2 regions of the Acidovorax sp. K2F genome follow, and region 2 is predicted to be linked to the other one. Evidence: predicted binding sites of a transcription regulator. Region 2 holds the regulator's gene; the other holds the start of a gene.
What was found. Region 2 encodes NrdR, which represses ribonucleotide reductase genes. Its sites were predicted from a motif close to CACNANATNTNGTG; they were not measured.
Positions count from the first base shown of each region.

Region 1: N4G42_RS20125 (ribonucleoside-diphosphate reductase subunit alpha) is a predicted target of NrdR. The motif match lies at 2,160-2,173, and genes of this name have one in related genera.

Region 1 covers NZ_JAOBSQ010000051.1:266,926-281,413, reverse strand. Annotated here, with positions in the region: gene N4G42_RS20125 (ribonucleoside-diphosphate reductase subunit alpha) at 1-2,066, opposite strand, end outside; gene ampD (1,6-anhydro-N-acetylmuramyl-L-alanine amidase AmpD) at 2,445-3,074, opposite strand; gene N4G42_RS20115 (sigma-54-dependent transcriptional regulator) at 3,058-4,623, opposite strand; gene N4G42_RS20110 (sensor histidine kinase) at 4,635-6,338, opposite strand; gene N4G42_RS20105 (PP0621 family protein) at 6,361-6,588, opposite strand; gene N4G42_RS20100 (inner membrane protein YpjD) at 6,585-7,382, opposite strand; gene ffh (signal recognition particle protein) at 7,481-8,860, shown strand; gene mdoH (glucans biosynthesis glucosyltransferase MdoH) at 8,995-11,082, opposite strand; gene N4G42_RS20085 (glucan biosynthesis protein G) at 11,055-12,626, opposite strand; gene N4G42_RS20080 (sigma 54-interacting transcriptional regulator) at 12,809-14,221, opposite strand; gene N4G42_RS20075 (hypothetical protein) at 14,236-14,488, opposite strand, start outside.
Region 2 covers NZ_JAOBSQ010000030.1:40,335-54,822, forward strand. Annotated here, with positions in the region: gene N4G42_RS09375 (bifunctional metallophosphatase/5'-nucleotidase) at 1-926, shown strand, start outside; gene N4G42_RS09380 (DMT family transporter) at 974-1,876, opposite strand; gene nrdR (transcriptional regulator NrdR) at 2,147-2,596, opposite strand; gene glyA (serine hydroxymethyltransferase) at 2,621-3,865, opposite strand; ZMP/ZTP riboswitch at 3,901-4,054, opposite strand; gene N4G42_RS09395 (lytic transglycosylase domain-containing protein) at 4,139-4,984, opposite strand; gene N4G42_RS09400 (DUF349 domain-containing protein) at 5,937-8,708, shown strand; tRNA gene N4G42_RS09405 (tRNA-Leu) at 8,859-8,943, opposite strand; tRNA gene N4G42_RS09410 (tRNA-Leu) at 9,131-9,215, opposite strand; gene rnr (ribonuclease R) at 9,235-11,568, shown strand; gene N4G42_RS09420 (alpha/beta fold hydrolase) at 11,662-12,660, opposite strand; gene N4G42_RS09425 (helix-turn-helix transcriptional regulator) at 12,791-13,531, shown strand; gene N4G42_RS09430 (NAD(P)H-hydrate dehydratase) at 13,535-14,488, opposite strand, start outside.

The sequences.
Region 1 (14,488 bases), on a different contig from region 2:
ATGGCTTCCATCGACTTGTCGGCGAATTCCACCGCCTCTTGCGAGGCGTAAGGAATGCGCAGCGCATACAGACTGTCCTGGAAAGCCATCACGCCCAGACCCACGGGGCGGTGGCGCAGGTTCGAGTCGCGGGCCTTGTTGACTGCGTAGTAGTTGATGTCGATCACGTTGTCCAGCATGCGCATGGCCACGGTGATGGTCTTCTTGAGCTTGTCGTGGTCGATCTGGCCGTTCTTGATGTGCTGCAGCAGGTTCACCGAGCCGAGGTTGCACACGGCAGTTTCGGTGTCGCTGGTGTTGAGCGTGATCTCGGTGCACAGATTAGAGGAATGCACCACACCGGCGTGCTGTTGGGGCGAGCGCACATTGCAGGCATCCTTGAACGTGATCCAGGGATGGCCGGTCTCGAACAGCATGGTGAGAATCTTGCGCCAGAGGTCCGTGGCCTGGATGGTCTTGGCGGGCTTGATCTCGCCGCGTGCAGCCTTTTCTTCGTAGGCCACATAGGCCTTTTCAAAGTCGGCGCCAAACAGATCGTGCAGGTCGGGCACGTTAGAAGGGGAGAACAGCGTCCAGGTGCCCTTTTCCATCACGCGGCGCATGAACAGGTCAGGGATCCAGTTGGCCGTGTTCATGTCGTGCGTGCGGCGGCGGTCGTCGCCGGTGTTCTTGCGCAGTTCCAGGAACTCTTCGATGTCCAGGTGCCAGGTTTCCAGGTAGGTGCAGACGGCGCCCTTGCGCTTGCCGCCCTGGTTCACAGCCACGGCCGTGTCGTTGACCACCTTGAGGAAGGGCACCACGCCCTGCGATTCGCCGTTGGTGCCTTTGATGTGTGAGCCCAGGGCACGCACGCGGGTCCAGTCGTTGCCCAGGCCGCCGGCAAACTTGGACAACAAGGCGTTTTCCTTGATCGACTCGTAAATGCCATCGAGGTCGTCGGGCACTGTGGTCAGGTAGCAGCTCGACAGCTGCGAGCGCAGCGTGCCGCTGTTGAACAGCGTGGGGGTGGACGACATGAAATCGAACGACGAGAGCACTTCATAGAACTCGATGGCCCGGGCTTCGCGGTCGGTTTCGTTGAGCGCCAGGCCCATGGCCACGCGCATGAAGAAGGCTTGGGGCAGCTCGATGCGGGTCTTCTTGACGTGCAGGAAGTAGCGGTCGTACAGCGTCTGCAGGCCCAGGTAGTCGAACTGCAGGTCGCGCTCGGCCTTGAGCGCGGCGCCCAGGCGGTTCAGGTCGTATTGCTTGAGCAGGCGCTCGTCCAGCAGCTCGTTGTCCACCCCCTTCTGAATGAAGGTGGGGAAATAGTCCTTGTAGGCCTGGCCCATGTTGCTCTGGGCTACGTCACGCCCCAGCACCTCGCGCACGATGGTGTGCAGTAGCAGGCGGGCCGTGGCGTAGGTGTAGTCAGGATCTTTTTCGATCAGGGTGCGGGCCGCCAGAATGGACGCCTTGTAGACCTCGTCCATGGGAACGCCGTCATACAGGTTGCGCATGGTCTCTGCGACGATGGGGGCTGCCTGGATGTCGGCGCCCAGGTTGGCGCAGGCCGACTCGATCAAGGCGTGCAGGCGCAGGATGTCCAGTTGCACGCGTTGGCCGTTGTCGATCACGTGCAGCACCGGGGTGGCGGGTGCTAGCTGTTCCAGGTGGTGAGCGCGCTCCTGCGTGCGGCGCTCGCGGTACAGCACGTAGGCACGGGCGACTTCATGGTGCTCGCCGCGCATCAGGCCCAGCTCGACCTGGTCCTGCACATCTTCAATGTGGAAGGTGCCGCCGCCAGGACGCGAGCGCATGAGGGCGCGGACCACGTTCTGGGTGAGCGTGTCCACTACCTCACGCACGCTGGCAGAGGCAGCGCCCTGCGTGCCGTGCACTGCCAGAAACGCCTTCATCATCGCCACCGCAATTTTTTGGGGCTCGAACGGCACCACCGCGCCGTTGCGGCGAATGATCTGGTAATGCGTGAGCGGGTGCCCGGAAGCTGCGGCCGCTGCAGCGTGCGTGGCGGCATCCGCAGAGGCGGTGGGCGATGGGGAAGGCGTGTTCAAAGCAGCTTGCATGGGGGTCCTCTTCTGTGGGCTGTCTGGAGTGGGCGTGCGGCCTGGAGTGCCGCCGCAGTGTGTGGGTGCTGCACCGGACTTCAGTCTGGTGCACACTATATATGGTGTGTCGAGGCGGTTCAAGACACTACCGGTAGTGTACCGCCGGAATGAGTCCCCAAAACCGAAACAGCATGTTCTCAACCCCGTTGCGTACGCAACCGGTGCCTGTGGCGAGCCCTTGTGAATGCGATGTGGGCGATGCAAAACCGTGCAGTGACGTACCTTGGCGGCGGATTTCCTGCGCCAGGCCGCGCAGCGCTTGGCTGCAAAAATATGTGCAAGCGCACAAAGAAAAAAAATGCCTTGATGCGCCCGTACGACAGTGAAAGTGCGGCGTCAGCGAAGCTGCAAGTGGTCCGCCCGCGTGTTCAGCGGGAATCGCTGCGCAGGCCAGTCCAACGCCCCTTGCAGTCGTGGCCAGTCAAAGCCCGGACCTGGGTCCAACTTACGTCCCGGGGCAATGTGTTCATGCCCTGCGATGTGCTCGATGGGATAGCGCAGCGCAATGTCCTGGCAGACCCTGGCCAGGGTTTCGTACTGTGCCGACTCGAAGTGCAGGCCCTCCAGGCCTTCCAGTTCAATGCCGATGGAATCGTCGTTGCACTGGCTCCTCCCCCGGTAGAACGATTGCCCGGCATGCCAGGCGCGCAGGTCACAATCCACAAACTGCCACAGCACCCCGGTGCGCTCGATGAAAAAATGCGCGGACACCTGCAATCCGCGGATGCCCTGGTAGTAGGGGTGCGCATCCCAGTCCAGGGTGTTGGTGAACAGCTGTTGCACGGCTCCGCCGCCGTATTCGCCCGGCGGCAGGCTGATGGAATGCACTACGATCAGATCGATTTGCGAGGTCTGTACCGGGCGCGGCCCGTGGTTCGGAGATGCGAGCCGCTGAGCGGTCCTGTACCAGCCGCCCTCCCAGGGCGCCATGTCTGCCGCTGGTGCACCTTCAGCCCAGTTCGTCATGCGGGTCCTGGTCATTGGGCACGGCGATGTTCAGACGGGCGATGCGGTAGCGAATCTGGCGCAGGCTGATGCCCAGGCGTGCGGCTGTGGCGGTACGGTTGAACCCGGCTTCTTTCAGCGCGCGGATCAGGATCTCCCGCTCCTGCTGGTCCAACCAGGCCTGCAGGTCGCTGGGCAGTGGCACCGTGCAGCCGTTGGCCAGGGGCTGAGGGCCCTGGCCTGTGTCTGCAGACGTCGAAGCGTGGGGCCCTGCAGAGAAGGCGGCGGACACCGCCGATCCCTCTGGCGCTGGCACAAGCGTGGGCGGTGCCGGGCGTGCCATCTGCACATCTGACGCGCCGCTTGGCGCATCCACCTGCAACTCGTCCCCGTCGCTCAATGCCACTGCGCGGTGCAGCAGATTTTCCAGCTCGCGGACATTTCCGGTCAGTGGGTGGGCGGCAATGGCGTTCAGTGCCCGGTCGGTGAGTTGGGGCACCGGCATGCCCGACTCGTGGGCAATGCGGGTGAGCAGCGCTGCGCACAGTGCGGGCAGGTCCTCGCGGCGCTCGCGCAGCGGCGGGATGACGATCTCGATCACATTGAGCCGGTAGTACAGGTCCTGGCGGAACCGGCCGGCCTGCACATCGGCCGCCAGATCGCGGTGGGTGGCGCTCACAATGCGCACATCCACCGTCTCTTCCTGGGTGGAGCCGAGTGGCCGCACGCTGCGCTCCTGGATGGCGCGCAGCAGCTTGGACTGCATGGCCAGCGGCAGGTCGCCGATTTCGTCGAGGAACAATGTGCCCCCGCGTGCGGCCTGGAAGTAGCCGTCACGGTCTTGCGACGCGCCGGTGTAGGAGCCCTTGCGAGCACCAAAAAATTCAGCTTCCAGCAGGTTCTCGGGGATGGCCCCGCAGTTCACGGCGACCAGGGGCCCGTCAGCACGCTGGCTGCTGGCATGCAGGGCTTGGGCCACCAGCTCCTTGCCCGTGCCCGACTCGCCATGGATCAGTACCGGCGCCATGCCACGCGATACCTTGGCCACGCGCTGCTTGACGTTGCGGATGGCGTCGGACTCGCCCACGAGGCGGTCCAGGGCGGCGTTGGCATTGCCGAATTCGCCGGTCGCCGCCGCTGCATTGGTAGACCGGCTGGAGCCGTTGCTGCGTGACGCACGCGGCGGTGGAACCCCACCCGTGCCCTGGATGGCTGAGGCCACCACCGAGCGGAACTGCTTGAGGTCCACGGGCTTGGTGAGGTAGTCGAAGGCCCCTGCGCGCAGCGCCTCGACCGCGTTCTCTGCCGAGCCGTAGGCGGTCATGACCACGCAGCGTTCGCGCCGTTGCTGGTCGCGCAGATCCTGCAGCAGCTCCATGCCAAACCCGTCGGGCAGCCGCATATCGGTAATCACGGCGTCAAAGCGGTGGGCCTTGAGTTGATCACGCGCCTCCTGGACGCTCGACGCGGTCTCGACCCGGTACCCCTCGCGCAGCAGGGTGAGCTCGTACAGGGTGCGCAGATCGGGTTCGTCGTCAACGACAAGGATGGAGGCGGCAGGGGCGTTCATGGAGGCGGCAGTCAGACCACTATGGTGTCAAACAAGGTGGCATTGTCGGCGGGGCGGGTTGTGCGGCGGAAGCCCACAGTAAAGGCGTTGCCTCCGATGTCACCGCGTGCGGTGTGGCGGTTCAGGCGCTGGTAGCTGATGGAGGCGCCATGGCGCTGGCACAGCTCCCGGCAAATATAGAGACCCAAGCCGCTGGAGCGGCTCTCCGACGAGAAGAAGGGCTCGAACAAATGCCGCTCCACGGATTTGTCCATCGGGGCACCGTCGCTCCACACCTGCAGGCTGACCTGGCCAGCGGGCGTGTTGCGCGTGGTCACTGACAACGAGTCGGGCTCCGGGCCCATGTAGCGCAGGGCGTTGTCCAGCAGGTTGACGAGCACCCGACGCAGGTGCTCGGCGTCAAACTCCACCTGGGTGGCGCCCGTGTCCAGCGACACCAGGGCGCGCCGCCGGGCGGGGTCCTGGGCCTGCCAGTCGTTCCAGATCTGGGCGACTGTCTCGTCCAGCGCCACGGTCGAGGCAGGGGCATGGCTGATCTGGTGCTGTACGCGGGCAATGTCCAGCACCTCTTCGGCGATGCGGGCCAGGCGGTCGGCGTTTTGCTGCACCATGTGCGCCAGCCGTTTTTGTGCGGGGTCGTGCAGGTCTTCTTCCAGCAGGGCATTGGCCTGCACGATGGCCGCCAGCGGGTTGCGGATCTCATGGGCCACTGCGGCGGACATGCGGCCCATGGCCGCGAGTTTTTCGGTGCGCAGCCGCGCTTCCATTTCCCGCAGGTCGTGCAGGAACATCACGCACAGCCGCTCGGAGCGCGTTTGCAAGGCCGCGTTGCGAGTGGATGTGAGCCAGGTGCGCACATGCAGACCGGTGGGGCTCTGGCCTTCGTGTAGGAGATCGACGTCGGCTGTCTGGGGTTGTTCGTGCCGGAAGGTGCGCCGCGCCAGGATCACCAAGGGGTGCCACGGAGCCGTGGATGTGAGGGCAAACGGCAACTCGGTCAGCCCCATGCCGCCCAGCAGCTGCAGCCCTGCGGGGTTGGCAATGCGCACCACGTCGGTCTCGTCTACCACCAGCACCCCGTCGGTCAGGTTCTGGATGACCAGTGCACTGACCTGCGTTTGCACGCGCGCTGCGATCTGGCTTTGTTGTGCCACTTCCTGTTCGCGCGCCAGGCGGGTGGCCAGCTGGTGCACCAGATAGCTCACGATGAAGTAGCCCGTGCCGGTCAGTGCGCTTTGCAGGTAGCGCTGCCCTTCGTCTCCCGTGCTGTACTGTCCCACCCACCAGGCCCAGCCCAGCAGCAGCAGCGTGACGGCGGCCGTGGTGCCCAGGGCCAGGGTCAGCGTGCCCATGACCGCTGCGATCAGGATGGGCAGGCCGAACAGGGGCGTGTAGTTCATGGTGCCCGCATGCAGCAACTGCAGCGCAGTGATCGCCGCCAGGTCCACGCCAATGGAAGGCAGCCATTGCGGGCCGGCGCTGGGCGACGGGGGGGCTTTGCGCGACAGCACCCGCAGTACCACGGTGGCTACGAGGTAGGCCACGCAGACCGCGAGCACAGAAGGCGCCGCCGCTTGATTGATCAGCTGCCCGGCCCCCTGCAGCACCAAAAGTGCCAGGGCTACCATCACGCGGCCCGTCAGAAAACCGAGCCACAGCCGTGCGAAGGGGGCTTCTGCGGAAGGCGGCAGTGGGCCTGCGGGCGCTGCTTGCATGGTCACAACGGGAAGGCGCCGCTCAGGCCGGGCCCAGGCGCCGGTGCTCGGCGCTGCAATAGGCCTGATTGCCCAGCATCAGTGCCTCGGCCTGCGGGATGTGCACGCCGCAGTGCGCGCAGGCCAGCATGTCCTGCGGCAGGGCTGGCGGTGTAGGGGGCGCTTTGGGCGCCGCCGCATCAGGGGCGCGGCGGCTGCGCCAGATACCCACCGCCACCGCGATGACGACCAACAAGACCAGGTACTTCATGCGCTGCGGCCCAGAACAACTTCCAATACAAAACGCGAACCCACATAGGCCAGCAGCAGCAGGGCCGAGCCTGCATACAACACACGCACCGCATTGCGGCCCCGCCAGCCAAAGCGGGCACGGCCCAGCAGCAGCGTGGCAAAGGTCAGCCACGAGAGCATCGAGAACACGGCCTTGTGGTCCCACCGCCAGGCCCGGCCATACAGCGTCTCGCCAAACAGCCACCCGGCCAGCAAGGTGGCGGTGAGCAGCACAAACCCTGCCGTCACGAACCGGAAGGTCAGCCGCTCCAGGGTGAGCAGCGGGATGCCGCTGTGCGGGTCTTCGGCCTGTCGGATGTGGCGTTCGGCGCGTGTCATGAGCCAGGCGTGCACGACGGCGGCTGCAAACAGCCCATAACACGCAATGCCCAACGCCAGGTGCAAGGGGAGCCAGGCCGATGCAGACACGTGCAGGGGCTGCCCCGGGAACAGCATGGCCAGCACAATGGCTGCCGCGCCCAGGCCTGCCAGCACCCAGCGCGACTGCATTTGCGGAAACAACTGCCGCTCCACGGCATACACCGTGAGCACCAGCCATGCAGTCATCGACAGCGCGGGCGCAAAACCGAACCGGGGCGCTTCGCCCCACAGGCCCCACACCAGCACGGCGCCATGCAGCAACCACGCCACCAGCAGTGCATTGCGCGCCGCTGCCGCTCCCAGGCGGGAGGCTGCGGCGGCAGGCACGGCATAAGCCACGGCAGCGGCCAGGGCCAGCAGCCAACTGACCGGAGAGCTACTCGTTAAAATCATGGGCACAGTTTAGCCTTTCGCCCACCGCCAGCGCCCTGGCGGGGCTGCGCGCACAACGCCGTTGTTGACGGCGCGCAGCCAATACCGGAAACACCCCTATGGCCTCCGCCCTTACCGACAAACTCACGCGCCTCGTCAAGGAGATGCGTGGCCAGGCCCGCATCACCGAGTCCAATGTCACTGACATGCTGCGCGAAGTGCGCATGGCGCTGCTCGAAGCCGACGTGGCCCTGCCCGTGGTGCGCGACTTCATCGCCCGCGTCAAGGAAAAGGCCCTGGGCCAGGAGGTGCTGGGTTCGCTCAAGCCCGGGCAGACGCTGGTCAGCATCGTCAACCGTGAACTCGCCGCCACCATGGGCGAGGGCGTGGCCGACATCAACCTGGCCGCCCAGCCGCCTGCCGTGATCCTGATGGCCGGCCTGCAGGGCGCGGGCAAGACCACCACTACGGCCAAGCTGGCCAAGCACCTGATTGAAAAGCGCAAGAAGAAGGTGCTGACCGTGTCGGGCGACGTGTACCGCCCGGCCGCCATCGAGCAGCTCAAGACCGTGACCAAGCAGGCCGGTGCCGAATGGTTTCCCAGCACGCCCGACCAGAAGCCGCTTGACATTGCCCACGCCGCACTCGACTACGCCAAGAAGCACTACTTTGACGTGCTGCTGGTCGATACGGCCGGTCGCCTGGCCATCGACGAAGCCTTGATGAAGGAAATCAAGGACCTGCACGCCGCGCTGAACCCGGTCGAAACCTTGTTCGTGGTCGATGCCATGCAGGGCCAGGACGCCATCAACACGGCCAAGGCCTTCAAGGAGGCGCTGCCGCTCACCGGCATCGTGCTCACCAAGCTGGACGGCGACTCGCGCGGCGGTGCTGCGCTGTCCGTGCGCCAGATCACGGGGGCGCCCATCAAGTTTGCGGGTGTCTCGGAGAAGATCGACGGCCTGGAAGTGTTCGACGCCGAGCGCCATGCGGGCCGCATCCTGGGCATGGGCGACATCGTGGCGCTGGTGGAGCAGGTGACGGCCGGGGTGGACATGGAGGCCGCACAAAAGCTGGCGGCCAAGGTCAAGAGCGGTGACGGCTTCGACCTGAACGACTTTCTCTCGCAGATCCAGCAGATGAAGCAGATGGGGGGGCTGTCGAGCCTGATGGACAAGCTGCCCTCCCAGCTCACCGCCAAGGCGGGTTCGCTGGACATGGACAAGGCCGAAAAAGACATCAAGCGCAAGGAAGGCATCATCCAGAGCATGACGCCTCTTGAGCGCCGCAAGCCCGAACTCATCAAGGCCACGCGTAAGAAGCGCATCGCCAACGGGGCGGGTGTGCATGTGCAGGAAGTCAACCGCCTGCTCAAGGAGTTTGAGCAGATGCAGGGCATGATGAAAAAGATGAAGGGCGGCGGGCTGATGAAGATGATGAAGCGCATGGGCGGCATGAAGGGCATGGGCGGCGGAGGCATGCCCAAGATGCCTTTCTGAAGGGTTTTCAAGCCTTTTTGGCACCAGGCGCTACAACCATATGCCTAGAGCGCTATGAAAATATGAGTGAATAAAAAAGCCGACATGCGTCGGCTTTTTTTGTGGGTCGGTGGATGGTAGCTCTGCGCGGTGCCTCAGGCTGCCTGCAACGCCACGGGCCGTGCCAGCCGGCTGGCGTGCAACCAGGCACGGCGCAGTACTGGAGGGGACCACGACTCCTCGGGAATCAGCAGCAGTCGCTGCGCACGCAGCGCCCGGCCCAGTGCGATCTGGCTTGTCCACACCGCCAGCGGAATCGCCAGCGCCAGCGGCAGGCCCACGGGCATCAGCCACAACAGCGCGCTGCTGTCGATCAGCGCCACGCCCGCTGCCAGCAGGGCGATCACCGCGCTCATGGGAGCGAGCTGGCGCACGGCGTGGCGCCAGGGCACGGCATGGGCTTCGCGCGGGGGCGACTTCCACTCCAGCTTCAGACCGGTCAACGCGATCAGCACAAACAGCGAATGCGCCAGCATGCGCACCGGCGCCTGCAGGATGGCCATGACGCTCTCCAGCACGGCGCTCTTGAGCAGGCTGAAAGCGCCGCCGTACTGCTTTTGCTCGCGGCGCATGAACACTGCGGCCACGCCCAGGATGCGCGGCAAGAACAGCAGGCACAAGGTCCAGACCCACAGGGCGAGCAGCTCGGCGGGCAGGATGTGCCAGTCCGCTACCAGCTTGGCGCCCGATAGCCACAGCGCCGTGCCGAGAGTCATGAAGGCCAGCCACAGCGGCGCCGACAGATAGGCCATGGCACCGGTGACGAACATGGATCGGTGCACCGCGTGGATGCCGGGCTCGGCCATCAGGCGCGCGTTTTGCAGGTTACCCTGGCACCAGCGGCGGTCGCGCTGCAGCTCGGCCAGCAGGTCGGGCGGCTGTTGCTCATAGCTACCGATCAGGTCGCCCACCAGCCACACGTGGTAGCCCGCGCGGCGCATGAGGGCGGCTTCCACAAAGTCGTGCGACATGATGCCGCCAGCCAGGCCCCCCTTGCCGGGGATGGGCGCCAGCGCGCAGTGCTGCATGAACGGTGCCACGCGGATGATGGCGTTGTGGCCCCAGTAGTGCGATTCGCCCAGCTGCCAGTACTGCATGCCCAAAGTGAACAGGCGACCCGTGACGCGCGAGGCGAATTGCTGCGCGCGGGCGTGCAGCGTCACATGGCCGATGGCCTGCGTAGCGGTCTGGATGATGCCGGCCGTGGGGTTGGCTTCCATCAGCTTGGCCATGGAGACGATGCAGTCGCCGCTCATCACGCTGTCGGCGTCCAGCACCACCATGTAGCGGTAGTCCTTGCCCCAGCGGCGGCAGAAGTCGGCCACGTTGCCCGCCTTGCGATGGGTGCGGCGTGTGCGCAGGCGGTAGTACACCTGCACCTGGGGTTGCTGGCTGTGCTGCGCCAGGGCGCTGCGCAGCTCTTCCCAGGCGGCGCGCTCGGCGCGGGCAATGGCGGGGTCGTTGCTGTCGGAGAGCACAAACACATCGAACGTGGTGCCGTGGCCGGTGGCGGCCACCGACTCGCAGGTGGCGCGCAGTCCGGCAAACACGGTGGCCACGTCTTCGTTGCAGATCGGCATGATGATGGCGGTGCGGGCGTCGGGAGCCAGCGCGTGATCTGCCACGCTGCGTGCCGATAGCGCATGCCGGTCACCGCGCAGCATCACCCAAAAACCCATGAGCCCGGTCAAAAAGCCGGTCACCACCCAGGCGGACAGCAGCGCAAACAACGCAATCTGGCCGTAGCCCAGCCACGCGTTTTCATAGTCGGGCTGCACGCTGGCAAACAGGGTGCTGGCCAGTGCGGTGGCCAGCACGGTGAGCAGCGCAAACGTCCAGCGGCGGCGCTGCGCTGCGCCTTGCCAAGCGGCGGTGGATTCAGCGGGAGCTTGTGCCACCGTAGTCGATGCGGGTTGCGGAGACGTACGGCCCGTCAGGCGCAGCAGCACGGCGGTGCCTACGCTGTTCCAGAAGCCGCGCCAGGGCAGGGGCACCATGGAGCCGCGGTGCAGAGGCGGTGCCGTCACCGCATTGGGGTGGCGCTCTTCGCGCAACGTGCTGCGTCGGCTGGGGGTTGGCCGGGGGTAGGCCACACCGCGCCGCGCGACCACGGCCGGGCCTGTGGATGCGTGGGTGCCGTGGGGGTCATGAGGGCTTACTCGGGAAGACTGATGTGCGTCCATGTTTCACTCACAGCGTGGTTATCGTGTTGGAGAAAAGCGCGCAGCTCTACCGGCCGGTCGGCCTGCAGGCGCTGGATGCGAACGGTCATGCGCCACCCGCCGGTGGCGGGGTTGCGGTAGGCGATGCTTTCCAGCACCTTGCCGTTGGCATCGCTGGTCACTACAGCCTTCACAGTGGCTTCGGCAGGTAGGGCCTTGAGGGCAGGGCCCTCGAAATCGACCACGTACTGCACCTGCTGGCGCAGTTCCTGGGCCGACAACTTGGTGTAGCCCATGCCGCGGCGCGATTGGGTGGCCCAGGCGCTGGGTGGGCGCTGCTGCTCATCGCCCTGCCAGCTCAGTTCATAGGCAAATTCCAGCGGCTGGCCGGGGGCTGGCATCTGGGCGGGCACCCAATACGCGACGACGTTGTCGTGGGTTTCGTCCGGGGTGTTCAGCTGCACCAGCTCCACGCGGCCGGCCCCCCAGTCATGCAGCGGGCGCACCCAGGCGCTGGGGCGGCGTTCGTAGCGGGCTTCCACATCCTCGTAGCTGCTCCACTGGCGGTCGCGCTGCATCAGGCCAAAGCCCTTGGGATTCCTGGTGGCGAACGAGGTGACCAGCGTTTGCCGGGGGTTCTGCAGCGGGCGCCACAGCCATTCGCCCTCGCCCGTGGCCACCATGAGTCCGTCGGAGTCATGCACTTCGGGGCGGAAGTCTTCCTTGCGTGGCTGGTTCTCGCCGAAGAAGAACATGCTGGTCAGCGGCGCAACGCCCAGCGTGGCGATGGATGGGTTGCCGGAGGCGGCACGCACAAAAATGCGGCTGCGCACGGTGGTGGTGGTCTGCGCGCCGGGCTGGATGTCAAAGCGGTAGGCGCCCGTGGCGCGTGGCGAGTCGAGCAGTGCGTACACCGTGACCTGGGTGGACAGCGGATCGGGCCGCACCAGCCAGAACTCGGTGAAGCGGGGGAACTCCTCGCCCCGGCCGCCCACGGTGTCGATGGCCAGCCCGCGCGCCGACAGGCCGTACTGCTGGCCCTTGCCCAGAGCGCGGAAGTAGCTGGCGCCCTGAAAGACCACCAGCTCGTCCTTGTAGGCACTGGAGTTCAGGTGGTTGTGCAGCCGAAAGCCTGCAAAGCCCAGGTCGCCCCAGGCCTCGGGCCGCAGCTGGTTCTTGCCGTAGTCAAAGTCCGCGCGGCTGTAGGGGATGTGGCGCACGCCCTGGGGCGTCACTTCGTTGATCAGCACCGGCTCTTTCTGGTACAGCCCCAGATGGAAGAACATGGCCTCGTAGGGCAGCTTGTCGGCTCGCCACAGGGCGCGATCGGGGCGCCAGCGGATGTCGCGCACCTGGTCGTAGTTGAGCTGTGCGAGGTCGGCCGGGAGCTTGTTGCTCACTGGTCGGTAGGGTTGGCTGGCGCGGTCGCGGGCGAGGCGGGTCACGCTCTCGAAGTCAAAGCCCTGCGCGTGCGCGCCCCCGGCGAGCAGGGCGGTGGCCAGGGCTATTGCGGGCCCTGCGCGCCTGCCGATCTGGCGAAAAAAGGAGGGAAAAACTGCGTGCATGGCAGGCATAGGGCAAACCCTGTGCCAGCTGCGAAAAAGGCTTTGAAATCAATGGTTTGGAGAGGGCTCTGCGTGTAAGCAGTTGTGCAAGGGCCTGTAAGCGCCACTCGGCCCCCGCTTTTTGTCGCCGGATGGCGACAAGGGGTGGGTGCTTTGATCAAAACACCCTGTAAATCAATGACTTACTCGTGTCGCTCATCCACGACATCGTCCGCATCGCCTGCATCCTGCTTGAACTGTCCAGGCGTCAGCGCGTGCTTTTGCAGCAGGCGGTAGAACTCGGTGCGGTTGCGTTGCGCCAGCCGCGCAGCATCGGCCACATTGCCGTCGGTCATCTTGAGCAGGCCCACCAGGTACTCGCGTTCGAAACGCTGGCGGGCCTCGGCAAAGCTCAGCACCTGGGTGGACGGGGTGCGCAGCGCGCGCTGCACCAGTGTCAGCGGGACCAGGGGGGTGGTGGAAAGGGCGCACACCTGCTCAACCACGTTGTAGAGCTGGCGCACGTTGCCCGGCCAGGCGGCGGTGGTCAGTGCCTTGAGCGCCTCAGGCGCAAAGCCGGACAGGCGCTTGTCGTATTTGCGGGACAGGCGGTCCAGAAAGTGGTTGGCCAGCAGCGCAATGTCCTCGCGCCGCTCGGCCAGGGTGGGCAGCACCAGCGACACCACGTTCAGCCGGTAATACAGGTCCTCGCGGAACTGCGCGCTCGCCATGGCGGCCTCCAGGTCCCGGTGCGTGGCCGAGATGATGCGTACGTCGATGGGCGTGGCCTGGCTGGCACCCACGGGGCGCACGGCGCGCTCCTGCAGCACCCGCAGCAGCTTGACCTGCAGGGCCGGGGGCATGTCGCCAATCTCGTCCAGCAGCAGGGTGCCGCCATCCGCCGCCTGGAACAGCCCCTTGTGGTTGCTCACCGCATCGGTGAAGGCGCCCTTGACGTGGCCGAACAGCTCGGACTCCAGCAACGCCTCGGGGATGGCGCCACAGTTGACGGCCACAAACGGGCGGGCCGCACGCGGGCTCGCGCGGTGGATGGCACGCGCCAGCAGTTCTTTGCCCGAGCCGCTGTCGCCGCGCAGCAGCACGCTGGCGTCGGACTGAGCGACCATGTACGCCTCGGACAACAGGTCTGTCATGCGGTGCGACCGGCTCACGATCTCGGCCCGCCAGTCCTCGTCGGCATGCGGCTGCGCAACGGCAGGGGCGCTGAGCGCCAGCGCCTGCGCAATCTTCTCCAGCAGCTCCTTGCCGTCGTAGGGCTTGGTGAGGTAGGTAAACACCCCGCGCGACGTGGCCTCCACCGCATCGGGAATGGTGCCGTGTGCGGTCAGCAGGATCACGGGCAGTGAGGGGTGGCGGGCGCGCACTTCGTCAAACAGGGCCAGGCCGTCGCGCCCCGGCAGGCGCACATCGCTGAGCACGAGCTGCGGGCGGGCAATGTCCAGCTGCGCCAGGGCCGCTTCGGCCGAGCCCACGGCCACCACGTCGTGCCCGGCGGCTTTCAGGCGCAGCGACAGCAGCCGCAGCATGTCGGCGTCGTCGTCCACCACCAGGATGCGGGCGGGTGGGGCGGCGCGGGTGGGGGCGGAAGACGGCATGGCGGGTAGGTCGGTCAGGGGGCGGGCCGTGGCGCCGCGCCATTGCTCGCTGCAGGCGCGGCGGGGGCGGAGGGTGACGGTGCTGGGCGCGTGCTCAGGCTGCGCTCGATGGCGCGCACGGCCTCCAGGCGTTCGCTGAGCTGGTCATTGCGGCGTTGGCTGTCGCGCAGCTGCTGGGCCTGGCGGTCGAGCTGGTCCTCCAGCCGGCGTTGTTGCAGCAGCCGGGCCTCCAGCAGCCGGGCCAGCGGGTGCAAGGGTTGCGCTGCG
Region 2 (14,488 bases):
TGGTCTCGGGCCACACGCACCAGGCCTATGTGTGCGACTACAGCCGCGTGAACCCGGCCAAGCCGTTTTTGCTGACCAGCGCAGGCCAGTACGGCACGCTGCTCACCGACATCCAGCTGCGCGTGGATACGCAGACCCGCCGTGTGGTGAGCAAGACGGCGCGCAATGTGGTGGTGCAGGGCGAGGCCTTCACGGGCGCCCAGGGGCCGGTGCCGCTGACCACGGCCGTGCCGACGTTCCCTGCGGATCCCGGCGTGCAAAAGATCATCGACACCTACCGCGCTGCCGCCATTCCGCTGGCCCAGCGTCCAGTGGGGCAGGCCCAAGGGGCCATGCGCCGCCAGCCCAACGCGGCGCTGGAGAGCGTGCTGGGCAATCTGGTGGCGGACGCCCAGCTGCTGGCTACACGAGCGCCTGCGGATGGTGGTGCGCAGCTGTCCTTCATGAACCCGGGCGGCCTGCGCGCTGACCTGGTGCCGGATGAGCAAGGGCTGGTGCGTTACGGCCAGCTGTATGCGGTGCAGCCTTTTGGCAACCAGCTGGTGATCAAGACCTTCACGGGTGCGCAGATCCGCGCGGTGCTGGAGCAGCAGTTCGCCAGCGGGGGCAACACGGTGCAGCGGCCCCGGGTGTTGTCGGTGTCCGGCGGGTTCAGTTACCGCTACGACCTGAGCCAGCCCGCCGGGGCGCGCATCAGCCACATGGTGCTGAATGGTGCGCCGGTGACAGACATGCAGTCCGTGCGTGTGGTGATGAGCAGCTTTCTGGACAGCGGTGGTGACAACTTCACGGTGCTGACGCAAGGCCAGGACCGGCGCGTGGGTGAGCTGGACCTGGATGCGCTGGAGGCGTACTTCCGGCTGCAGAGCCCGGTGGCACCACCCGCTACCCACCGCATCACCCGCGTTGCGCCTGCCGCGCGCTGAGGAACACCAAAGGCGTTGGGTGCACGCTGGGTGGGGGAGTCCGCCGCTTAGTCGTCTGTGCGGCGCAGCGCGCCCAGCCATTGCAGCGGGTTGAAGCCGGTGACCAGCCCGGTCGCCACCAGCACCAGCGCGCCGCCCCAGAGCATGCCCGGCCCCAGTGCCTCGCCCAGAAAGATATGGCCCCAGGCCACGCCGAACAGCGGGATCATGAAGGCGGAACTCATGGCGGCCACGGGCGAGACATGTTTGAGGACCCGCAGGTTGAGCCAGTAGGCGAGCCCCGAGGTCACGATGCCCATCACGGCTACGGCGGCCAGCGCCTCGGGAGTGAAACGTGCGGTGGGCAATGTCCAGGCCGCCCCGGGCAGCAGCAGAACCAGGGCAGCGGCGTGGATACCGGCCGCGATCGACAGCGGTGACATGCGGGTGGTCGCCCGCTTCATCCAGGTGAGAGACAGGCCGTAGCACGCCGCAGCGGTCACGCACGCGCCTGCCGCAAGCAGTACCGCCGAGGTGGGCGCCACAGGCCCCAGCTGCACGATCAGCGCGACCCCTGCAAAGCCGCAGAGGCAGCCCGCCCATTTGCGCGTGCTCAGCGTGTCTTCCTTCATCCAGGCGGCGGCGATCACGCCAAACGGCACGGCCATGGTGTTCAGCAGAGAGCTGTAGCCCGCAGGCAGGTGCAGTGCCGCCCAGGCGTACAGCAGAAAAGGCGCTGCCACCGTCAGCGCACCCAGCCCCAGCAGTTCCCGCCAGTGGCGCCAGGGCCAGGGCTCACCCGCCCAGCGCATGATGCCGATCAGCGTGAGAGTGGCCAGCCCAATGCGCAGCGCGGCCATCACATTCGGACCCAGTACCGGGCTGGCGATGCGGATGAACAAAAAGGAAGCGCCCCACAGGGCAGACAGCAGCACCAGCTGCAGGAAATGGCGGGTTTTCACCGCGCGCATTGTCAGGCACCTGCGCAGTGCTTGCCGAAGTGTTGGATGGCGGTTTTGATGTAAAAACTGCTTGAAGCGCTAGTCCATCATGCTGCGATAGCTATCAAATTAGTAGCAATTGCAGAGTAGCTTGCGCGACATGCGCAGGGGCCATGGCAGAACCTGGGAGTGCGCAATGTATGCCAACGGTGCCGCGCTCTGCATTGGCCAGACGAGGTAGCAGGTGCGGGGGCTGCAAAGGGGCGGTCATCCGCGTGACGGCCACCCTGGGGGGCGTGGCTACTTGCGCACCTCATCCACCATGGCGCGAAAGTCGTCGATGTCTTCAAAGCTGCGGTACACGCTGGCAAAGCGGATGTAAGCCACCTTGTCGAGCTTCTTGAGCTCGCGCATCACCAACTCACCAATGCGGCTGGAGATCACTTCGCGCTGGCCCAGGTTGAGCAGCTTTTCTTCGATGCGCTCGATGGCGCTGTCGATCTGGTCTGTGCTGACCGGTCGCTTGCGCAACGCCAGGTTGAAAGAGCCCAGCAGCTTGCTGCGGTCGTATTCAATGCGCCGGCCGTCTTTTTTGACGATGGCCGGGAAGTTCACTTCCGGCCGCTCGTAGGTGGTAAAGCGCTTGTCGCACGCGCCGCACTGGCGGCGGCGGCGGATGAAGACCCCATCCTCAGACACCCGCGTTTCAACAACTTGCGTTTCGAGGTGGCTGCAGAAGGGGCACTTCATGGGCGCTGAGGACCGGCTTGTTGCTTAACGGTAGACCGGGAAACGAGCGGTCAGGGCGTTGACCTTGGCACGCACGGCGGCGATGTTGGCTTCGTCGCGGGGGTTGTCCAGCACATCGGCAATCAGGTTGGCCGTGATGCGGGCTTCTTCTTCCTTGAAGCCACGCGTGGTCATGGCGGGGGTGCCAATGCGCACGCCGCTGGTCACCATCGGCTTTTCAGGGTCGTTGGGGATCGCGTTCTTGTTGATGGTCATGTGGGCGGCGCCCAGCACGGCCTCGGCTTCCTTGCCGGTAATGCCCTTGGCGCGCAGGTCCACCAGCATCACGTGGCTTTGCGTGCCGCCGGACACGATGCGCAGGCCGCGTGCGGTCAGCGTCTCAGCCACGACCTTGGCGTTCTTGGCCACTTGCTCCTGGTAGGCCTTGAACTCGGGCTGCAGCGCTTCCTTGAAGGCTACGGCCTTGGCAGCAATCACGTGCATCAGCGGGCCGCCTTGCAGGCCGGGGAAGATGGCGCTATTGATGGCCTTCTCGTGCTGTGCCTTCATCAGGATGATGCCGCCACGGGGGCCGCGCAGGCTCTTGTGCGTAGTGGATGTGACCACGTCGGCGTGGGGCACGGGGTTGGGGTACACACCGGCGGCAATCAGGCCGGCGTAGTGGGCCATATCCACCATGAAGATCGCGCCCACGTCCTTGGCCACCTTGGCAAAACGTGCGAAGTCAATGTGCAGGCTGTAGGCCGAGGCACCGGCGATGATCAGCTTGGGCTTGGTCTCGTGCGCCTTTTTCTCCATCGCTTCGTAGTCGATGGCTTCGTTGGCATCCAGGCCATAGGACACCACGTTGAACCACTTGCCCGACATGTTCAGCGGCATGCCATGTGTAAGGTGGCCGCCTTCGGCCAGGCTCATGCCCATGATGGTGTCGCCGGGCTTCAAGAAGGCCAGGAACACGGCCTCGTTGGCCGATGCGCCGCAGTGGGGCTGCACGTTGGCGGCTTCTGCGCCGAACAGCTGCTTGACCCGGTCGATGGCCAGTTGCTCGGCCACGTCCACATGCTCGCAGCCACCGTAGTAGCGCTTGCCTGGGTAGCCTTCTGCGTATTTGTTGGTCAGCTGGGTGCCCTGGGCCCACATCACGGCGGGGGAGGCGTAGTTCTCGCTGGCGATCAGCTCGATGTGGTGCTCTTGGCGCGCGTTCTCCGCCTGGATGGCAGCAAACAGCTCGGGGTCGGTTTGTTCGACAAGAATTTTGCGGTCGTACATGATTGGCAGTCCTATGAACTTGTGTCCCTTGAAACAAGGGCTGCCCAGGCGAACGGCTGAACGCATGGGGCAGGGCCCCTGCGGCACGCTTCCCAGTGGTTCACAAGAAGTAGGTTCTTGCTGGTTTCCACGTCAGCGGCAACATCCAGTGGCAGGATGTTGCGCCTATCGCCAGTCGCGTACCCCGTTAGTGTAGCCGACACGGCGCCAGTGCCGCACCGTCCGAACCGCTGGGCGCCAGGGTTGTTGCCTGGGTGCCGGGAGCCTGCAGGGTTACAGGCCAGGTGTCAGCAAAGCCACCTTGTCGCTGACTGCTGCAGGGGCTGTGGTGCGGGGTACCGCTGCGGGGATGCTCTGCACAGGAGCCTGGGTAGACAAGGAGGGCGGAGGATTGAAAGGCACTGCGCGACCGCCGGCCACCTGGCGCAGGCGTAAATGTTCCGCCATCACCTTGGCGGCATAGCCTCCGTCGTCGGCCATGTTGCCTGCACCCACATAAAAGCGCAGGCCGCCTTCGAGCGAGCCAGCGCGAGCGATGCATTCCTGCAGCACCTTCACACCGACCCGCAGGTTGCTCACCGGGTCAAAGGCTGCAAAGTGACCGCCGAAGTTCTGGTACTTGTCAGTGTGCACGCGGGTCATCACCTGCATGAGCCCCTGTGCGCCCACGGCGCTTTCGGCAAATGGGTTGAAGCTCGACTCAATGGCCATGATGGCCAGGATCAGGGTGGGATCGATCTTTGCGCGGGTGCCAATCTCGTAGGCCTCGGCCACCAGAGCGCTCAGGGGCTCAGGCGCCACGCGGTACTTTTTGCTGAGCCAGAAGGCCACGGCTGCCTGCTCTTTGGGCAGATCCTTGGGGTTCACCGCCGTAGCGCGCTCGCTGGCTTCCGGTTCGATGGGCATGCCCAGCATTTCAACCTGACGGGCTTGCAGCCAGTTCATCAATTGCTCTTCACCAGCCTGGCGCAGATCGGGCCGTGCAGTGAGGGCAATGACGACAAAGGCAACGGCCAAGCCGATAAGGGCGAAGCTGTTGTGGGTGATTTCAAGAAAACCTTCGGTCACGTCGGCCGCGAAGGTTCGCACGCCGGAGACTATTTTTCCTGACGCTGTCATAGCTCTTCCTTTCTGAGGCGGGCCAGTGGAGCGGAGCAGTCGCAGTGGACTGTGCTTTGCTGGCAGATCGCCTGGATTGGTACGCCATCAAGTCCGGGCTGCACGTCTGTGGAGTGCTTGGCGCCCTGGATTGACTTAGCCGGGTTCGGCAGCGATTGGGGTTTGTACTAGCCCTGTTTTTGGGGCTGGCGGATTCTAGAAGCTCACTAAATGCATAGTCAATACTAACAAAACTATTTTTAAGACATAAAAATTATGAAAAACATGTGAAAAATCACAGTTTTTGTGGGGGTGAGGGGCTGTTCAGCGCTGTGGGTGGGCCGGTGGTGGCTGACATCACCATGTCAAATTCAATCGGGCTTTTCTCCGCCATTGAGAATCCGATTTGAGTTGGCCGAGTGAGTTTGATAAGGTGGAGGCGCCTGTAGATTTCAGGCATCGCCAGACGAAGCGAAGTCTCCCTCCGAGGGCATTCAGTGCCAAGGTGCAGCAGATGCCGCTTCCATGGCAACCCCTGGAGGCAATACCTTGCCTCCTCGCCATGCGGACCTTTCTCTCCGCATCGCGACCGATGGCAAAGACCGTTGTGTCAGCCGTCAAGCCCGGCGGGCAGGCCCTTCAGGCACTGCTCGTCGGGCTTTCTTATTGGTGCTTCGCCTTGTGGGTGGGCGGCGCTGTCTTATATATAGATAATGGGGGCTGTTCCCTAGAGCGGCGACCCTTCGCCCGGAGTGTCGCGCGGCGTTCTCGCAGAGGTCCATCGGCGGGGCGGCCTGCCTCGCAAAGCCTTGTGCCAGATCACCTGGCTGGTGTGGACGATGCTCCCCGCCACGGCTTGCTGGCCCAATCCGGTGAAAATAGCCCTTTTGTTGTCCTGGCGTGCGCATGGTGCGGTCGCTCGGGCACGGCCCCAGGCCCTGCGCCAGGGACGCCTTCGTAATCCATTGGATCCATGTTTCCATTTTTTTCCCGCAGCAAAATGTCCGACGCACCTGAAGTGAATCCGGCCCCGGCCAAAACCCACGAGCCGCACCCGCTCGATGCGCTGACCGGCGGCGCTTTTTCTGCCGCTACATCGGGTGAGCGCGCTTCCCGCATCCGTGACTGGCTGGCCACGCAGCCAGCGCCTGAGCAGCTGCAGGAGGTGTTCAAGGAGTTGAGCGGACGTGACAAGGGCGCAGCCCGCGCCGTGCGCGAACGGCTGGACGAAATCCGTCGTGCCAAGGGGCAAGAGGCTATTGCGGCCGAATGGGCGGACAAGGCCCAGGCACTGCTGGCGGCCCCCAAGCTCAATATTGCAGATGCCCTGGCCTGGCAGCGGGATGCCGCCAAGGCGGGTGCGCCTCTGTCGCGCGAGCCGCTGTCGCTGCTCAAGGTGCAGCTGGCGGACCGTGTGAAGGTCATTGAAGACCTGCAGCACCGCGTGCAGGTGCAGCGCGAGGCCGCTGTGCTGCTGGCGCAGCGCATTGAAGTGCTCTCCACCAAACCCTGGCGTGATGCCCATGCTGCGCTGGAGCTGCTGCGTGCCGATGTGGCGCGCTGGCAGGAGCAGGCCCAGGAGCTCACGGGCGATGCGAGCTGGGCGAGCGTCGAAGCGCGGTTCCCCCCTTTGCTGGATGCCTCTCGCACCCAGTTGCTGGTGGTGTGGGAGGCTTTTCAGCCCGCAGTCGCCCAGGCGGCTGCAGCGGCAGAAGATGTCTCCGCGCCCCTGCCTCCCGTGCCTGTTTGGGCGGACGAATTGCGCGCTGCCCGTGGCCTGCCCACGGAGGCCGCCGCCGCTGCGGCTGCTTCAGCAGCGGCCAGCAAGCCAGCCCGCGTCGCCAAACCCAAGGTGGCGCCAGAGGTGATCGAAAAGGCGCACCAACTGGTGCGCGATGCGCTGGCGACGCTCGAAAAAGAAACCGCTGAAGGCCATGGCAAGGCCAGCGCTGGCGCGGCGGCTGCGCTGCGCGCCGTGCTCAAGGTGCATGGCAAACACATTGACAATGCCCTGGAGCAGCAGGTGCACACGGCGCTGGTGGCTGCCGGTGAGCTGGAAGGCTGGCAACGCTGGAGTGCCGACCAGGTGCGTGAAGACCTGGTGGCCAAGGCCGAAGCGCTGCTCAACCGCCCCGAGGGTCAGGCCCTGGGTGGCCGCAAGATGCAGGAGACCCTGCGCAATCTGCGAGACCAGTGGAAGCAGGCAGACCAGGGTGGTGCGCCTAACCACGCCCTGTGGAAGAAATTTGATGAAGCCTGCAACGCGGCGCACAAGGTGGTCGAGGCCTGGCTGGACAAGATCCGCACTGAAGCGGCCGAGCACAAGGCTCAGCGCCTGGCGCTGATCGAGGAGGTCAAGGCCTGGGCGCAAGAACACGCTGCGTCGGGCGACTGGAAGGCCATCAACCGCTCGCTGTATCAGTTCGGCGACCGCTGGCGCGAAGGCGGGCATGTGGGCGAGAAGATTTTTGCAGAGCTGCAGCCCCTGTGGAAACAGGCCATTGCCCTGGCCGCTGCCCCCCTGGAGGCTGCACAGAAGGAAAGTCTGGCGCGTCGCCACGCGATGATCGATGAGGCCACAGCCTTGGGCGCGGCACCCGCTTTGCGCATCGATGCCGTCAAGGCGTTGCAACAGCGCTGGCAGGCTGAGGCACAGACCGTGCCGCTGGATCGCAAGCACGAGCAAAAGCTGTGGGACGCATTCCGCAAGCCCATTGATGAAGCGTTCAACCGCAAGTCTGCGGATCGTGATCGTGCTGTCACCGAGTTGAGTGCGCGGGACCGCGTCGTTCTGGACGCTTCCAAGGCTCTGGAGGCTGCCAACGCCACGGGTGATGCGCAGCAGATCCGTGCTGCGATGCAGGCGCTGGAGGCTGCATTGCGCGGCCAAGCCCAGGCGGCTGAAGCGGTCGCCACGGCCAACAAGGATGCCCAGTCGCATGCCGACGCGCAGGCGAGTGCTGCTCCAGCTGCTACTGAAATTGCAGCAGAGGCCTCTGCCGAGGCTGCGGAAGGTGGTGACACCGCTGCAGCCGCGCCTGCGGCGACACCTGCAGCCCCCAAGCCTGCTGCACGACCTGTTGTGGCGGTGCGTGGGGATGACCGCCCTGGCATGAAGAAAGACGCTCCGGTGGCCCCCGGCCGTGGTGCGCGACCCGGAGACCGCCGCGATGGTCGTCCTGGCGACCGTGACGGTGCCCGCGGCCCACGCAGTGATGGCCGCATGGGCGATCGCGCTGACCGGGGAGGCCGTTTTGGTGATCGTCCAGCCTTCGAGGACCGTGGCCCTCGCTTGGGGGACACAGCATTCCGTGCTCAGCGCGAGGCGATGGAGCACGCACAGCTGGCCCTGAAGAAGCTGGCCGCACAGGCCCACGGCGAAGCCTTGACCCAGCTGTTGACCGCATGGGAAAAGCGCGATGCTGCGCTGGTCCCCGGCACGCAAGATTTGGGTTCGGGTGTGACGGCGTCGGTGCGCAGTGCCTGGACACAGGCATTGTCGGCTGCGCCCAAGGGCGATGCGGCAGAAGCGCTGCTGCGCCTTGAAATGGCGGCCGAGGCCCCAACGCCTGCCGAGCACATTGCTGCGCGGCGGATGTTGCAACTGCAGTTGCTGACGCGCCGCAACGACCCTGCGCCCACCCAGACCTGGGGCCAGGATGTGGCGCGCGTGCTGGCGAGCAATAGCGATGCGGCGAACGCACGCCGTTTGCAGAACGTGCTCAAGACGCTGCTGCGCAAGTAGTTGAAGGGCTGGGGCGCGCGCCGCGGCGCGTGTACCCTCAGGGCAGCAGACAGAACGAAAAACGAGACCGCTGGCGGTCTCGTTTTTTTCTTTGCTTTGATGGTTTGAAAACAAAAAAGCCGTTGCGGATGCAACGGCTTTTTATATGTTTGGTGCCCAGGAGAGGACTCGAACCTCCACGATGTTACTCGCTAGTACCTGAAACTAGTGCGTCTACCAATTCCGCCACCTGGGCTTTCAGATCAGCCTCGAATTATAGGACAAGAAATTCGGGCTTCTGAAGAGTTTTCAAAAAAATGTGCCGTCGGCTCAAAAATCGTTGAGCCGCAGCAGGGCATGCAAAACATCTCAGCAAACAAAAAAGCCGCTGGGTGTACAGCGGCTTCGATATTATGAAAACCATCGCTGGTTCTCGTTAAACTTGGTGCCCAGGAGAGGACTCGAACCTCCACGATGTTACTCGCTAGTACCTGAAACTAGTGCGTCTACCAATTCCGCCACCTGGGCATTTCAGGAAAGACTAAGATTGTATAACAAAAAATCCACCCCCGGCACGCAGCCAGCCACACATTTGTCGCAAGAGATCGAAGGCAGCGTGCAAGGGCACCGTGATGGACACGGTTTCGTCATCCGCGACGATGGCGAAGGCGACATCTATATTCCCCCGAACGAAATGCGCGCAGTCCTGCACAAGGACCGTGTGCGCGTGCGCATCGTGCGCCAGGACCGCCGTGGCCGTCCCGAGGGCCGCGTTGTGGAAATCATCGAGCGTCCACCCCAGCCCATCATCGGCCGACTGCTGCAGGAAAGCGGTGTGTGGCTCGTGGCTCCCGAAGACAAGCGCTATGGCCAGGATGTACTGATCCCCAAGGGCGCCACGGGCGCCGCGAAGCCCGGGCAGGTCGTGGTGGTTGAGCTGACCGAGCCGCCGGCCCTGTTCGGCCAGCCCGTGGGCCGCATCACCGAAGTGCTCGGCGAGGTCGACGACCCGGGCATGGAGATCGAGATCGCGGTGCGCAAGTACGGCGTGCCGCACGAGTTCTCGGCCGAGTGTCTGGCCCAGGCCAAGGAGCTGCCCGACAAGGTGCGCGCGCAGGACAAGAAGCGCCGCGTCGACCTGACCGACGTGCCCCTGGTCACCATCGACGGCGAAGATGCGCGTGACTTCGACGATGCCGTGTACTGCGAGCCCGCCAAGGTCGGCCGCAGCAAGGGCTGGCGCCTGCTGGTGGCGATTGCCGACGTGAGCCACTATGTGGAGACGGGCAGTGCCATCGACATCGATGCCTACGACCGCGCCACCAGCGTGTACTTTCCGCGCCGCGTGATCCCCATGCTGCCCGAGAAGCTCAGCAACGGGCTCTGCTCGCTCAACCCCGAGGTGGAGCGCCTGTGCATGGTCTGCGACATGCTGGTCACCGCCAAGGGCGAGGTGCACGCGTACCAGTTCTACCCGGCCGTGATGTTCAGCCACGCGCGCTTCACGTACACCGAGGTCGCAGCCATCCTGGCCAACACGCGCGGCCCGGAAGCCAGCAAGCGCAAGGACCGCGTCAAGGACCTGCTCAACCTGCATGACGTGTACCGTGCGCTGCTCATCGCGCGCCAGGCGCGCGGCGCCGTGGACTTCGAGACCACCGAGACGCAAATTGTGTGTGACGAAAACGGCCGCATCGAAAAGATCGTGCCGCGCACCCGCAACGACGCGCACAAGCTCATCGAGGAAGCCATGCTGGCCGCCAACGTGTGCAGCGCCGACTTCATTGCACAGGGTGGCCAGCCGGGCCTGTTCCGCGTGCACGAAGGCCCCACGCCCGAGAAGCAGGAGATCCTGCGCAACTACCTCAAGGCCATGGCTGTGGGCATGACGATTGGCGACGACCCCAAGCCGGGCGACTTCCAGGCGATTGCTACGGCGACCAAGGATCGGCCCGACGCACAGCAGATCCACACCATGCTGCTGCGCTCCATGCAGCAGGCCATCTACACGCCCATCAACAGCGGCCACTTCGGCTTGGCGTTCGATGCCTACACCCATTTCACCAGCCCCATTCGTCGGTATCCCGACTTGCTGGTGCACCGGGTCATCAAGGCCATCCTGAGCAAGACGAAGTACGCGCTGCCGTCCTTGCCCACACCCGGCGAAGCCCATGCCAAACTGGCCAAACGTCTGGCTGCGCGCGTGGCCGCACCTGGCACCAAGCCACGCAAGGATGTGAAACCGCCCAGCCGCGACACCCAGGCCTGGGAGGCTGCCGGTCTGCACTGCAGTGCCAACGAGCGCCGCGCCGACGAGGCCAGCCGCGATGTGGAAGCCTGGCTCAAGTGCAAGTACATGCGCGAGCACCTGGGCGAGGAATATAGTGGCGTGGTCAGTGCTGCGACGAGCTTCGGCATCTTCGTGACGCTGGACGCGATGTACGTCGAGGGACTGGTGCACATCACCGAATTGGGCGGCGAATACTTCAAGTTCGACGAGGCGCGCCAGGAGCTGCGCGGCGAGCGCACCGGTATCCGCTACGCCATCGGCGCGCGGGTGCGGGTGCAGGTGAGCCGTGTGGATCTGGACGGGCGCAAGATCGACTTCCGCCTGGTGCGCGAAGGCGAGGAGCTGCTGGGCCGCGCGCTCAAGGACAAGGGTGTGGGCACCGAGGGGGCTGGTGGTGGCGCCCGCAAGGCGGGTGGTCGGTCCGGCGGACGCAAAGCCGACAAGGCTGCAGGTCCATCTGCCACCGAGCAGGCAGGCCTGACCCGCGAGCGGGCCGCGCGTTCGCCGATCCAGTCGCTCAAAGCCTCGGTCAAGAAGGCGGTGGCGGGTAAGTCCAGCAAAGGCAAAGCGCGCAAGCCACGCCGCGGCTGAGGCCGTCGAGCTGGTGGACCAAGGCCCTCCAGCTCGCCTCACCATTGCTATTTAATTGATAGCTGCAAGCGCATATAGAACATGCGCTTGCGGCTATTTTTTATTGAAATGTGCATGCTTGGCGGCTTGAGGGGCGCTCGATTGCTCCAGAAAGCGCGCATACCGTTGTACCGTGTCGGCGGGGGCTTCCATCATGGGCAGGTGCCCAATGCCGGGCAGCGCGGCGATGTGTGCCTGCGGAAGCAGCTTCTGCACCGTCTGAAGGCCGCTTCGGTCGAACACGCGGTCGCTGTCGCCCCACAGGACCAGGGTGGGGTGCTGCTGCAGGCGGGCCAGGTGTTGTTCCAGCAGATAGCGGTCTTTCAGCTGCGCGTCCCACAGGCGGGTGTTGGATGCAGCGTTGCGCAGCGCGTCCTGCTCGGAGGCATGCAGGATGGGGTAGGGCAGGAAGGGGCGCTTTTCAAACACCAACTCCATCATCGCTTTGAAGGCGGTGGCATCGTGGGCCACCAGCGGGCGTTGCCCGGCGTCGATGAGGCGGTCCATGGTGCTGGGCTGGGGCGAGCGGATGCCGTGGGGTGCGCCGATGAACGCCACGCTGGCCACGCGCTCGGGATGCTGCAAAGCAAAGAGAGCGGCGATGGTGCCGCCCATCGAGTTGCCCGCCAGATGCACTCTCGCAAGGCCGAGCGCGTCCAGAAACGCGGCCAGCCGCGTGACGTGGGCGGCATAGTCGTAGGGCTGGTCGTCTCGCCGTGTGCTCTCGCCAAAGCCCGGGATATCTGGGGCAATCACCCGGTACTGGCCGGTGAGCGGTCGCGCAAAATCCACCCAATGGTCTTTCTCCGCAAAAATGCCGTGCAGCAGAACGATGGGTGTGTCACTGCTGTGAACCGACGCGGGGTTTGGGGGAGTGCCGTTATCCAGGTAGTGGATGGTGTGCATGGCCGCATCAGCGGTTTTTTCTTCCAGGCCGGACAGATGGCGATTGGCGCTGAGCAGAGGCTCTTTGAACAGCGAAGGTGCCCCGTAGTAGAGGCCGACCGTGCCCAGTACCAGAGCCGTTGCGACAGAAATAACGATGCGTTTCAAGAAGCGTTCTCCAAGGATATGGCTGCGTGCATGCCAGGGACTGCTGCTACAAGCCTCAACACACGCTCGGCCCCTGGCGGGAGAGGCAAGGCTACGGAGAACGCGGTAAAAAAACTTGTAGGTTTGGGCTATGCCGGCACGCAACACACTGACCCTGGGCACTGACCGCGCGCTCTACGTCGGGGAGATCCCGGCCACGGGCTGGCACTGCCATGCGTCGCCGGTGCTGCTGATGGGGCTCTCGGGCCGGTTTGCGGTGCACTGGGGGCCAGGGCGTGTGGAGACCTGCCACAGCGCGTTGGTCGACGCCGGGGTGGAGCATCTGTTCGACCCCTGTGGTGAAGTGGTGGCGCTGGTGTACCTTGAGCCAGATTCGGCGCAGGCGCGCGGCCTGCGGGGGCTGTTCGGGCAAGAGGGGGGGGTGGTGGTGGACGTTGCAGCCCCTGTGGGCGCGCGCAGTGCCATGGAGGGTTATCTGCATCACTTCGACCTGCCCGCCTTGCTGCGTTGCCCGCTCGATAGCGAGGTGGCGCCACTCGACCCACGCGTCGTCCGCAGCCTGCATGTGCTGCGCCATCCGCAGGCGGGGCGGGTGGCTCGGGGTGACCTGGCCTCGGGCGTCCAGCTTTCAGCATCGCGTTTCAACCACCTGTTTCGCGCCGAAATGGGGGTGAGCTTGCGCACCTATCGGGTCTGGTCCCAGGTGCGGTTGGCGATGGCGGGGCTGGCGGTCAGCTCGCGCCTGACCGACGCGGCGCTACATGGCGAGTTTTCTGATTCGGCCCACTTCAGCCGCATGTTCCGGCAGACCTTTGGCATGACACCGTCGAGCGTGCTCAAGCCGCTCAAGAAGGTGACCTTGCTGGCCTGAGGCTCAGCTTCCGCCCACGCGCTGCGCCAGCGCACTGGCCGTCAGCGCCTGGCGTGCTGGCCAATCATCAGCCGCCTGGCCATGCTGGTACACCGCTTCACTCGCCGCGCGCAAGGCGCTGGCACCGGCGGCCAGGTGGGCGCCCACCATGCCTGCCAGCACATCGCCCGTACCCGCCGTGGCCAGCCGCGCATTGCCCGTGGGGTTGATGGCGGGCACGCGGTCGGGTGCGGCAACCACGGTGCCCGAGCCCTTGAGCACCGCCACGCAGTTGAATTGGTCTGCCAGCTGCTGCGCGGCCCCAAGCCGGTGGGCCTGGACCTCGGCCGTGGTCAGGCCCAGCAGGCGCGCAGCCTCCAGCGGGTGCGGTGTGAGCACCGTGGGTTGCCCGTGCTGTCCGCGTGCCACCACCAGCGCGTGCAGTGCGGCCTGGGTGGCGATGGTGTTGAGCGCGTCGGCATCCAGCACCAGCCGGGCCGCGCGGGTGATGACTTCGGGCAGCACGCGTGCGATGGCCTGCCCGCCGCCACAGCCGCAGACCACGGTGAGCTGTTCGAGCGCGAGGGCGTCAAAGCGGCGGAACATCAACTCCGGCTGCTGCAGGTCCAGTTGCAGATGCCCATCGTCCAGCAGGGCCACCAGCACCCGGCCCGCGCCGCTGTGCAGAGTGGCCGAAGCGGCCAGCAATGCGGCGCCCGCCATGCCCATGCCCCGCGCTGCCAGTCCTTCGCCGCCCACCACGGCCACGTCGCCATAGCTGCCCTTGTGGCTGGCGTGGGCGCGGGGGGCGGGCAGGGCGGGGCCGGAGAGCCAGGCGTTGGGCGGCTCGTGCCCGGGTTCTACGCCCAGATCATCCAGCCAGACCTGGCCTGCTGCGTCCCGCCCGGCGGCGGTGAACAGGCCGGGCTTGAGGGTGAGCAGACTCAGCGTGTGGCGTGGCGGGGGCGCTTGGTGGTG